Regions from separate parts of the Pseudoalteromonas sp. HF66 genome, predicted to be linked through region 3. Evidence: predicted binding sites of a transcription regulator. Region 3 holds the regulator's gene; each other region holds the start of a gene.
The links. The regulator LexA, encoded in region 3, represses DNA repair genes until DNA is damaged. The targets are predictions, from matches to a motif close to TACTGTATNNNNATACAGTA.
Positions count from the first base shown of each region.

Region 1: the regulator LexA is predicted to act here: its motif matches at 1,227-1,246, upstream of ruvC (crossover junction endodeoxyribonuclease RuvC).
Region 2: the regulator LexA is predicted to act here: its motif matches at 1,915-1,934, upstream of uvrD (DNA helicase II).
Region 4: the regulator LexA is predicted to act here: its motif matches at 1,910-1,929, upstream of HCZ11_RS12755 (LexA family transcriptional regulator).

Region 1 is NZ_JAATOU010000012.1:6,367-9,563, reverse strand. Features, by position in the region: gene HCZ11_RS12710 (ABC transporter permease) at 1-1,158, shown strand, start outside; gene ruvC (crossover junction endodeoxyribonuclease RuvC) at 1,296-1,820, shown strand; gene ruvA (Holliday junction branch migration protein RuvA) at 1,822-2,442, shown strand; gene ruvB (Holliday junction branch migration DNA helicase RuvB) at 2,450-3,197, shown strand, end outside.
Region 2 is NZ_JAATOU010000036.1:5,312-8,508, reverse strand. Features, by position in the region: gene HCZ11_RS19385 (dUTP diphosphatase) at 1-252, opposite strand, end outside; gene HCZ11_RS19380 (peroxiredoxin-like family protein) at 364-993, shown strand; gene HCZ11_RS19375 (YacL family protein) at 1,026-1,394, opposite strand; gene HCZ11_RS19370 (hypothetical protein) at 1,516-1,740, opposite strand; gene uvrD (DNA helicase II) at 1,999-3,197, shown strand, end outside.
Region 3 is NZ_JAATOU010000009.1:144,637-147,833, forward strand. Features, by position in the region: gene coxB (cytochrome c oxidase subunit II) at 1-520, opposite strand, end outside; gene lexA (transcriptional repressor LexA) at 958-1,575, opposite strand; gene HCZ11_RS11170 (PaaI family thioesterase) at 1,737-2,174, shown strand; gene HCZ11_RS11175 (hypothetical protein) at 2,182-2,562, opposite strand; gene HCZ11_RS11180 (hypothetical protein) at 2,721-3,197, shown strand, end outside.
Region 4 is NZ_JAATOU010000012.1:15,602-18,798, forward strand. Features, by position in the region: gene HCZ11_RS12740 (AAA family ATPase) at 1-395, opposite strand, end outside; gene HCZ11_RS12745 (hypothetical protein) at 554-832, shown strand; gene HCZ11_RS12750 (hypothetical protein) at 915-1,472, shown strand; gene HCZ11_RS12755 (LexA family transcriptional regulator) at 1,469-1,894, opposite strand; gene HCZ11_RS12760 (hypothetical protein) at 2,026-2,991, opposite strand.

The sequences.
Region 1 (3,197 bases), on a different contig from region 3:
GGTAATAGTTGGTCATTGGCGATAGCATCAATTCAAAAGCGTGCCAACGTTAATGCCGTACAATTAATTAGCTTTGCATTGGCTATAAAATTGTTACTGTTTTTAATTGTATTGAAGAACGACATGATCTCGGATTGGCAGTCACAGCTTCCAGAAAATGCACCTAATTCATTTTTAGTGAACATTACTGAGCAAGAACTAGAACTTATTACTAGTTTCTTAGCGCAAAATGATATGCCAACGTCTGATTTTTACCCTGTTGTTCGTGGCCGTGTAAACGCCGTTAATGGTGAGCTGGTTGCCCGCGAAGTATCGCAAGAAGATAACGAAAAGAAAGACGAAGAAGCTCGCTCTGGCATTGGCCGTGAGCTAAATCTAACTTGGCGCAAGGACTTGCCAAATCAAAACGAGCTTATCGACGGTGCATGGTTTAGTGAAAACTCAGTGGCTGAGGCATCGGTTGAAGAGTCTATGCTTAAACGCTTAGATGTAAAAATAGGTGATACGCTTACTTTCTTAATAGGTGCACAGTCTTTCGATGCAAAAATTACCAGTGTTCGAAAAGTTAACTGGACGACACTCAAACCTAACTTCTTTATTATTTTAAGTCCTGATGTGCTAGCCAGTTTTCCTGCTACTTATATTTCATCGGTGAATGTAAAAGCAGATAAAAAACGCGAATTTAATGAGTTAATGCGTCAATACCCAACAGTGAATGTGATTGATGTTGAAAGCTTTATTAAACAGATTCGCTCAACAATAGAGCAAGTATCGTTAGCGATTGGTTTTGTACTAGCAATTGTCGTTGCCTGTGGAGCTTTAGTGCTTATTTCACAAGTACAAGCAAGTTTGGGTGAGCGTATGCAAGAGATTGTCATCTTAAGAACTTTAGGAGCTAAAGGGCGTTTAATTAAAAATGCCACCTTATATGAGTTTTTATTATTAGGGGTTACGGCAGGTTTAGTCGCTGCCATTGTCAGTGACATCGCTCTGTTAATAGTGCAAAAACAGATGTTCGATTTAGCAGGTAAGTTTCACCCTCATATTTGGGTCATTGGCCCAGCAGTAGGAGGCTTATTTGTGGCATGTTTGGGTTATTTGATGATAGCGCGCACAATGCGAAAAAATACCCAAGGCTTATTACGCTCACTGGCATAAGATTCTAACTAAAAACGCGTTTATAAAATGCTCGCAATTGCGGGCATTTTTTATGAATTGCAATTGGTTACTGGTAATTTATACAGTGCTCTGGCATTATTAACACAGATAATAATGATAATAGATGGGTCAGTTAGTTGGCGATTATTTTAGGGATTGATCCTGGTTCACGATTAACAGGGTACGGCGTGATTGCTCACCAAGGTGCTAAGTTCACTTATTTAGGAAGTGGTTGCATAAAATTGGCAGATCACGATTTTCCTGTTCGTTTAAAAATGATTTACCAAGGGATCAGTCAATTGGTAGAGCAATTCTCCCCAGACAGCTTTGCTATCGAAAAAGTGTTTATGGCACATAACCCTGATTCGGCACTAAAACTTGGTCAAGCTCGTGGCGCTGCCATTGTTGGCGCTTCAATGGCTGAGCTGCCAGTTTATGAATATTCAGCAAGGCAAATCAAGCAAGCTGTTGTGGGTAATGGCGGAGCCGATAAGTCTCAAGTACAACATATGGTAAAGAATATTTTAAAGCTGCCAGGCACACCTCAAGCCGATGCCGCTGACGCTCTAGCAATTGCTATATGTCATGCACACTCAGAACAAAATTTAATTAAACTTGCGGGCAGTGCGAGCAAAACCGTAAGAGGACGATTAAGGAAGTAATATGATTGGTCGATTAAATGGCTTACTTGTTGAAAAACAGCCGCCAGAAATTCTTATTGAAGTAAGTGGTGTAGGCTACGAAGTGCAAATGCCTATGACCTGCTTTTATGATTTACCCGCAGTAGGTGAGCAAACGATTATTTATACCCATTTTGTGGTACGTGAAGATGCCCAGCTATTATTTGGTTTTAACAATAAAACAGAGCGCGCTTTATTTAGAGAGCTATTAAAGGCTAATGGCGTAGGGCCAAAGTTAGGTCTTGCGATTTTATCGGGTATGTCAGCACAGCAATTTGTAAGTTGTGTAAACAATGAAGATGCAACCACACTGGTTAAACTTCCGGGGGTTGGTAAAAAAACTGCTGAGCGCTTAGTACTTGAAATGAAAGACAGACTGAAAGATTGGGGTAATGACTTATTTACACCATTTAGCGATAATGCCGTCATTGAGCCTGCAAGTGATGATACCCTAGTGGCAAATAATGCTGCCGATGATGCAGTGTCTGCACTTGTGGCATTAGGTTATAAGCTACCGCAAGCACAAAAAGCGGTGAAAGCAGTGAACAAACCAGATATGACGACAGAGGTTCTAATTAAAGAAGCTCTAAAATCAATGTTGTGAGTAAACCATGATAGAAGCAGATCGCTTAATAGATGCGAGTGAACAAAGTAACGAAGACAGTGTTGATCGTGCCATACGGCCAAAACTGTTAACAGATTACACAGGCCAGCCGCATGTTAAGCAACAAATGGAAATATTTATCGAGGCGGCTCGCCATCGTGGCGAAGCCCTGGATCACCTATTAATATTTGGTCCACCGGGTCTTGGTAAAACCACACTTGCAAACATTGTTGCCAACGAGCTTAACGTTAATATTAAAACAACGTCAGGGCCAGTACTCGAAAAAGCTGGCGATTTAGCTGCTCTTTTAACTAACCTTGAAGAAGGTGACGTACTGTTTATTGACGAAATTCACCGCTTGAGCCCGCAGGTCGAAGAGATTTTGTATCCAGCAATGGAAGACTATCAGCTGGATATTATGATCGGTGAGGGCCCAGCCGCACGTTCAATTAAACTTGATTTACCGCCATTTACTTTAATAGGTGCGACAACCCGTGCAGGTTCACTCACCTCACCACTGAGAGACCGTTTTGGCATAGTGCAGCGTTTAGAATTTTATTCGGTTGAAGATTTATCAAAAATAGTTGCTCGTTCAGCAAGATTTTTAGATTTAACTATGTGCAATGAAGGAGCCACAGAAATAGCCAAGCGCTCACGTGGCACACCGCGAATAGCGAACCGTTTGTTACGCCGTGTTCGTGATTACACGCAAGTTAAATCTGACGGTAAAGTTAACGCATCGGTTGCAGAGCAAG
Region 2 (3,197 bases), on a different contig from region 3:
GCTGGTTTCACCATCGATACGTAAAGATAAACCGAAATGGAAAATATCAACTAACTCTAAAATAACTTGTTCAGTATCTGGAGTTTGTTTCTTCCACCACTTCCAACCATAGTGATCAAGCATTTCAGCACACTCAACCCAAATTGCACGATACCATTCAAAACCTTGGCTAAACCATTGCTCATGTACTTTGGTATTCATCGCATTTTGCATCTCGAGCATGACAACGAGTTTTTGTAAATTAGCAGACATTTTTTATCCCAACTTGCATTTTTTATTTGCCTATATATTACAGTAAAGATGAAATAAATACCGCAACAATCAGGTCATCTTTGCAGTTGATAAAAATAACCGAGGAAGCCCATGTTTAAATCTCTACTTATTAGCGCACTGTTTGTGCTATCAAGCCAAGTTGTTGCTGCAACTGCCTCTAATATTGCCGAATCTGCAGAGCAAGTCAGTCCATTATTACCAGGATTAGCGGTGCCAAATGTTGAATTAAAAGACCAATACGGCAAAACCGTCTCATTAAGTGAGCGCTTTAAAGAAAAAACCACAGTGCTGATTGTTTATCGTGGTGGCTGGTGTCCATATTGTTCAAAACAATTGGCCAGCGTACAAAAAATAGAGAAAGAATTAGCTAATTTAGATGCGCAATTAATTGCCGTTTCGCCAGACAGCCCTGAAAAACTTGCTGAAACAAAAATTACAGCTCCTAGCTATCAATTGCTTTCTGACGACAGCCTCACTTTGGCGCAAACGTTAGGTTTAGCATTTTACTTAGATGACAAAACAGCAAAGATTTACCGCAATAAGCTTGGGGTTAACTTTGTGTCGCTAGATGGTGAAGCGAAAGTAGCGTTACCAGTACCTGCAGTGTTTGTAATCGACACAAATGGGTTAGTTCATTTTCAATATGCTAACCCAAATTACAAAGTACGTTTAACAGAGGATTTATTACTAGCAGCTGTTAAATCAGTGAGCGAACAATAAATTAGCAAGGGATAAGCAGAACATGCTTCTGCTTATCGGCCTTGTGTAAATTCTTGCCAAGATTCAATTAAATCAACAAAGTCTTCAAAGCCGCAGCCACTGCACAGGCCTTCTTCTTCAAGCATTAAATCATCATCTTGGTAGGCAACTAAGTCTTCATTATCTTGATGTAATGCATGTGCTTCGAATAATGCTTCGTCTTTACTTAAGATCAAATCAATTTCTTGACCTTGTAAGGTTAAAGGCTCATGGCAGCTGTTAACCGCAGCGATCAAAGCTTGCACCATCGCTATTTTTTCTTTACCAACTTCTTCGTTTAGCCAACGGCCTATGATGGCATGTTCAGAAGAAATTTTAATGCGTAAACCGCTAATAGGGTCGCGGATAAATTGATATTCCATGGAGGGTACTCATAATACATTATCTGCTAATTATACCGTTTGCAGCTAAACGTGGCGAGTTTTGCAACCTTAAAACAACACGAGCGCCTAAGTGGCGCTCGTGTTTGTGCTATTTAAATAGCTAGAGTCGCGATTTGAAGCGTGCAGCATCAATAATCGCCCATAGGTATACGATTGGCAGTAAAATAAAACCAACTGCCACATAAATTAGTGCACCACTAATAACCCATGCTAAAAAGAATGCAATAGCCGCCATTAAACGACCTTGTACCAATTGCCCTAAGCCAGGAAAAAAGATATTACATATTGCTGCGATTACATTACCGCCAGAACCTTGCTCTGCCATACTAACCTCTATAGTTTTTAATGATTATACTTTTAGTAAACATACTTTATGCCAACTTATTATGGCTTACAAATCAAAGCGTTAAAAAATAGCGTTTTTTTGATTTTAGTTCTTTTTGCTAAAAATCGGTCAAATTCACAATTTTTATTTACAATTTTAATGACTTGCCAAAATAGCTGTTTATAAAAACAGTATTTTATTTAGCCTTGCATAAACACCTGTTATACTCCACTCATTATAGATTGAAAAGGCGTAACGATGGACGTTTCTGAATTACTCGATGGCTTAAATGACAAACAACGGGATGCAGTCGCAGCCCCATTGCAAAACATGCTAGTACTTGCAGGTGCGGGTTCTGGTAAAACTCGAGTACTTGTTCATCGCATCGCATGGCTTATGCAAGTTGAGCAAGCTTCTGCATATAGTATCTTTGCGGTAACGTTCACTAACAAAGCCGCGAAAGAAATGCGCACCCGTGTAGAAGAAACGTTAAAAGCACCGGTTGGTGGTATGTGGATTGGTACTTTCCATGGCTTATCTCATCGTATTTTGCGCGCCCATCACCGTGAAGCGAACTTGCCTGAAAGCTTTCAAATCTTAGATTCTGATGATCAACAACGTATGATCAAACGCTTGCTTAAAGCGATGAACATCGATGACAAAAAGTGGCCTGCAAAACAGTTTGGCTGGTATATCAGTGCGAAAAAAGATGAAGGCCTACGTCCTAAAGACATTCAAGCCTACGATATTAACGAGCAAATGATGTTGAAAGTCTATGCTGCGTATCAAGAGGCTTGTGACCGCGCTGGTTTAGTCGACTTTGCAGAAATACTGCTACGCTGCTACGAAGTACTTAAGAATCATCCGACACTTTTACGTCACTATCAACAGCGTTTTGCCCACATGCTGGTAGACGAGTTTCAGGATACCAATACTATTCAATATGCTTGGCTAAAATTACTCGCGGGTAATACGAATAGTATTATGATCGTAGGTGATGATGACCAAAGTATTTATGGCTGGCGTGGCGCAAAAATTGAGAATATCAAACGCTTTTTAACTGACTTCGAAGCCGAAACCATTCGCCTTGAACAAAATTACCGCTCAACAGCAACCATTTTGAAAGCGTCAAATGCGCTGATCAAAAACAATGCTGAACGCATGGGCAAAAGCCTTTGGACAGACGGCAATGATGGTGAGCCTATTTCTGTTTATGCCGCTTTTAATGAATTAGACGAAGCACGCTTTGTTAGCAGCAAGCTACGTAGCTGGCTAAATGCAGGTAATGCATTACAAGACGCCGCCATTTTATACCGTAACAACGCGCAATCTCGTGTACTCGAGGAAGCAATGTTGCAAGAAGGCTTAAAATACCGCATATACGGTGGTATGCGCTTCTTCGAACGCCAAGAGATCAAAGATGCACTTTCGTATTTACGTTTAGTCGGTAACCGCCA
Region 3 (3,197 bases):
TGATAGGAAGCACTAGCGGTTTATCTACCTCAAGCAAATAATGCTCCGTTTTTTCTGCCTGATTGTCTATTTGATCTTTTGGTGTAGATAGGATTGAGTAATAGGCTATATCTTCACCCATATATTCGTAATGCCACTTCCATTGCGAGCCTGTCACTTTAATTGTGATATCAGCTTTAGAGGCATCTTCCATAGCAATGAGAGTTTTTGTGGCAGGCACAGCCATGGCTATTAAGATGACAAATGGAATGGCAGTCCAAAGTATTTCAACTTTTGTACTTTCATGAAATTGGGCAGGCTTGGCCCCTTTAGATTTACGGTGGTGTATTAAAGCCCAAAACATCACCGCAAATACGATGATGCCGATTACACAACAGATAATAAATATCGTCATGTGTAACTCATAAACATTATTACTTATATCAGTCACCCCTTTTCGCATATTGTATTGACTATTTGCCAATACAATTTCTGGGAGTGCAACCAATATAAGCCACAAGGCGTAACGCAGTTTACCCATGTGACGGCTCCTTTAGATGCTATTGCAAGACGCAAAGCGAAAAGGCGATACAGCAAGGTGCCCATTCGTTTTTTTTATTGTTCAGAGCGACTACGTATCATTTTAACTCACTTATGATACTGGCCCCCTGTCTAACACCTCGCACATTTTTGTGTCTTTTTATTAATCAGGTGTTAATACATTGCTTTAACCAATTAGTTAAAAAATGACCAATAAGCAAGTTTTAGTGATAATAAATGTTTATTTTGGTGCAGAAATAACAACTATAATCAGCGCGTTATTTAATGTTATGGTTTACGAAGAATATACAAAAAGAGAGGAAAACTGCGCCATATAAGGCTTTAAATAAAGAGTAAGGATTCACAAATCCTAATTAAGTGGCAAAATCACAATGGCGCACCAAATTGAGTCAATTTAGTGCACCAAATAAGGGACAACTACATCCAGTCAGCGTTACGAATGACTCCTACAGCTAACCCTTCAATATTGAAAGATTCATGCTCAAGGTCAACCTCAATAGGTGAGAACTCTTCGTTTTCAGCGTGTAAAAGTACTTTCCGACCTGCTTTTTCTAGCCGCTTAACAGTTACATCTTCATCAACTCGAGCTACAACAACTTGTCCATTTTCAGCAACTTGTGTTCTATGTACTGCAAGCAAGTCACCGTCCATAATACCAATATCTTTCATACTCATGCCATTTACACGTAGTAAAAAGTCAGCGGCTGGTTTAAATAACGTAGGGTCAACTTGGCAATGACTTTCGACATGCTCCTGAGCCAAAATTGGCTCACCAGCTGCAACACGGCCAATCAAAGGTAAACCTAACTGCTCAGGTTCATCTTCTTCAATCAACTGAATACCACGACTCGCTCCAGGCTTCATTTTGATCATGCCTTTTTTTGCCAGTGCTTTTAGATGTTCTTCAGCGGCGTTGGCGCTTTTAAAACCCAATGTTTGAGCTATTTCAGCGCGTGTTGGCGGCATGCCTGTATCTTTAATAAAGACTTTAATTAGTTCTAAGATTTGCGATTGGCGTTTAGTTAATGGGCGCATACAACTGGTTTTCCATACAGTACATTTAACTGTGAGTATATACAGTTATTTGAAAATCGCAAATTTAAATTAACTCCATCATATTGCTACAAAACTAACATTGAACCGCAATGAAAGATGCCATAAGGTATTAGCTTTAATTCGCATGTTAAGGAAACACAATGAGTATTTGGCACCACCCAATCACGCTGGAGCAATGTAAAGACTTGGAACAAGGAGTAACCGGGCAAGGCACTTTAATGAAAACGATGGGTATTGAGGTGACTGAAATTGGCGATGATTATTTAGTGGCCACCATGCCTGCAATTCCTGAACACCATAACCCTATGGGCATGGTTCATGGCGGAGCAAACGTTGTGTTAGCAGAAACAGTGGCAAGCTATGCAGCCAACTTTGTGATTGATTTCAATAAATTCTATGCTGTTGGTCAAGAGATTAATGCCAACCACATAAAAGCGTCTCGAAAAGGGACATTAACGGCAACGGCCAGACCACTTCATTTAGGTAAGCGCACCTCTGTTTGGGATATCAAAATTACCAATGCTGCTGGGGAGCTGTGCTGCGTATCAAGAATGACCGCAGCAGTCGTAGAGCGCTAAATTCAGTTTACTTTTCGACTGGATAAATAGTAATTTCAATCCCTGCGCCAATTGCTGAGATACGTAACAAGGTATCTGCATGCAGGGGTTGGTTAAAGCACTTTGGCGAGTTACCCGATTCAAAACCTAAATCAAATGTACGTTTTGAACAAGATAACCACTGCTTTAATGCATTGCGCGAGCAAGATTCAATTAATTCGCAAAGCTGGTTAATCGCTTTGTCTGGAGAGCTGATATCTGCAGTTGCTTCAATGCGTGCAAGTTGACGGTATTCATCTTGGTCATAATGTAAAACCATAGCGTTTTTCTTCAAATCAGCAACAAGCGCACTAATATCGTGCTTTGATTCAAGCTCCAGATCTACATTTAAAAATTGAATTTCCGACATACTCTCGTTTTTATCCTCTATTGATATCGACTGAAACTTTAACTCAGTTTTGTATATATACCAAATCTAGAATACAGTTAATGCGACATTTTGCCGCATTGGCAATACAGCTAAACAACCTAAAATAGCGCCCATATAACAATAATAACGGGGTGGTAATGAATAAACGCATGTTCAAATATGCTCGTAAAGGGCATAAATGGCTAGGCTATTTACTTGCTTTGCAGATCTTTTTTTGGCTATTAGGTGGGCTTGTAATGAGTTCATTGCCGCTTGAAAAAGTGCATGGAAAACATCTAGCAAATCGCAGTCTAAGTAACCCTTTTTTAGTGTCAGACTACTCTGCTTCTATCGATAAAATAACGGCACAATTTGAACAAATTGAAAGTATCAAGTACAGCCACTTTTTAGAGTCGCCAATCATAGAAGTCACGGCACCGAGCGGCTCCTTTAATTTTGATGGCAGAACAGGTGATAAAATGCCTGCGCCGAATAAAGCACAAATAATTGAAAACGCGAGAACTCACTTACTTATTAACGCAAATATCACGCAAGCACAGCTGTTAACCAAAGGACCAAGAGAAGTAGCTCACAAGGCCAATGTTTGGCAAGTGAGTTTTGATGATTGGCTGACA
Region 4 (3,197 bases), on a different contig from region 3:
TTCTGAGCAACTTCTCCACTAAGTTGACTAATGTCACTTAATATTTTTGCCTGAGTAAATGGATACACCGCCTCAATCTTAATTAAATGACCATCAATTATAAAAGTTTGAAGGTATGGCTCAATCTGATTTGAACATTTGTATTCAGAATCATTGATGCTGTAACTTATAGACTCTTCATAATTTAAAAAGGATAAATTCGTAATAAAATTATCCTTTACAAACTTGCCTCTATATCGTTCTAAGAAAATAAATGTTGAACAAACTAACTGTATTAATCTACTTTTTCCGACGCCATTATTTCCCATTAAAACAGTGATAATGTTGGAATTTAGATTTGTTTTCTTTGCTAGTTCAATGTGTTTACCATTAAAATCAACACTAGTGAGTATCATCTTTTTTCTAGCTTTGTATTATTTTAAAAATTTAGCTTACTAATTTATTAAGCATCATTCAATCATACCTCAACAGAATTAGGCTTGACACAATTCAATTTTTGTCAGATTTAGGTAATGACAATTTATTTTTTTGCTTAACATAATATGGAGAATTTATGAGCTATGTAACGGTTTTATTGCCATGTGCTGAAGGGTCTGATAGAAACTGCCTCGGAAAAGTAGGTGCAGATAAATATAGTGACTCATATTTTGATTTATCAACGGAAGACCAAAGAGAAATTGCTTCTCTCGCATCTCAGCATACCCAAGAGGACGGTGACTTTGTTTATTCTTTTGATGATGATGAAGAAGAAATTCGAATAGAACCTGCAGTATGCAGTTATTGCGGAAGTGATTATTATAGAAATGATGATGATGAAATCATTATGGATTAACCTCAAAGGTAGCCAAAAGGCTACCTTACTGTTACTTATTCTTATCTTTAGCAATAGATTGGTAATAAACTTAAGGATTTATGTGCTTAATAAAATTGACTCTTTAATTAAATTAATTGATGACCTAAAAATACAAGTTATATTATATCAATTTGGAGTTCCAGCAATTGCTTCACATAAAGTTAGAGAATATCTTGGTATAGCTAATGCGACTCATATTGTTGTGCCGACGAATGAACCAAATAAAATGTATAAAGTAGAATTATCTGATTGTATAAGCTATTTAGAAAAAAACTCAAAACTAACAATAAGCTACTTAAACCTACCATTAAAAGCAGCATTACTAGACTTAGGAGATGAATTATCTCAAATGAAATACCTCCACAAGAATGCCACTTTAGAATTCTTGCGCCATATTAGAAATGGAATTGCCCATGGAAATAAATTTAATATTCAAAGTTTAAAAAGACCAGCTAGTTTCAATGAACTAACAATCAATACTTCACTGAATAACCAAAAGGTCATGGGCGACATGCATGGTGAAGGTTTTCTAAGTCTTTCAAGCGCTTTTCAACTAATAGATGCAGTAAAAGCTGAAGTTATATATTTCCAGAATAATGCTCATAACAATAAGATTTAAAAAGAGCTTCTATCACAGCTTTTTGAAAACTCAAAACAAGGCTTATGAAGCCTAATACTCCTTGTTACCACACCTTCTAAACAAAAATCATCCTCTGGTGAAACATACACTGGTTTAAATTCATCAGAGGCTGATAACAACAACCGATTGTCTTTATCTATGATCTTACATACAAAACAACCGTTGTAACTTGCAACAACAATATCACCGGTACTAACATCCACCGCCCTATCAACTAAGAGTAAGTCACCATCATATATCCCTACTCCCTGCATAGACTGGCCAGAAGCCATACCGATAAAGGTAGCATCAGGGTGCTTAATTAAGAGCTGATCGAGCGATAAACCGAGCTCTTTGTATTGAGCCGCAGGAGATTCAAAGCCTGTAATACCAGCTTCGATATAAATTGGGATAACGAACATAAGCAAAAAAACAAATACTGTATATAAAAACAGTAAAGTGAAGGTTTTTACAATGTGAAAGTATTATCTAGCTAGAATGAAACATAACCCCACTTAGCAAAATAGGGTTATGTCATAGATTGTTTGTCAAACTACTGAAATTTGTATGCGAAAGTGATGCCCCATGACGCTTTAAATTGTTCTTCTGTTAAAGCTGAACTGTCAATAGCATTTTCACCTACATCTTGCCCCTCTTTATAGACACCTTTAAGAACATCGAATTGTGTCATCACAACACCCAAGTTTAGAATAAAGTTATCTGCAAAAACTAAACTTGGTCCAGCAAGTACTAGGATTGATTCTTGCGATACCCCCAATCCTGCTGAGATTGCGATTTCAAAATTTGAATTTTTAATGTCATAAACAGGATAGCTAAATAGTGCTGTTGCAGCATAGTTCCAGTCAGGTTCACTACCTTGTTTTTGGATAATATATGAGTCACTGCCTGACTCTGGAGTGAAATATCTGTCATCTTTACTTGCTATGAACGTAAAGCCTGCGTGTACATACCAATCTTGGATATCTGATTTATATTCGTAAACAGATAAAACCTTCCCCTCTTTTTTTATAGTAAAAGTATAATCACTACCAAAATTCAAAATGTAACTATTATCTTTCGACTGTGTACTAAGGAGATCCTTTTTCATTTTATTAACACAATTAGAAAAAGTCGGGTCGCCAAGTTTCCCTTCAATCAGACCTACAGCTTTCTTTATATCTGACTCTGTTACTGCACTACTTAATTGTGACTGAAGAGTATCATAAGGATGGCATTTACTTTTTTGGCCTGCTTGGCCATCGCTCATTGATTTAGTTCCTTTAACACTTGTTATAGCAGGAAATCCAGCTCTTTCCGACTCAACGATAGTCCTTACTATGTTGTACTTATCTTTATCATTTGGAACGATATTATGAAGCTCAATGTTAATTGTCATATCTTTATTAAACTTCAATGTCTTTTCTTCATACTCAGAAGTGTCAACTATTACGTCTTCATTTGCCAAGCTAATAAATGGCAAAACCACAATTAAGCAAAAAAATATGTGTTTGCTATTCATGCTATAAATCCCTTTACGCATGTTAATTAATTATTAACATTAGCAGCTTTTTTAGAGCTGTAAAGTATCTAAATCACACCTTAGTAATTTTTAATGAAATAGAAATAAGATATTTTTTCTTATGTATTTTTCTTAAATCACTTTCACCTAGTCTATATTTTTTCATTTGTAATAAGCACTCTAACCGCTTGATTTTGCGAAACTAT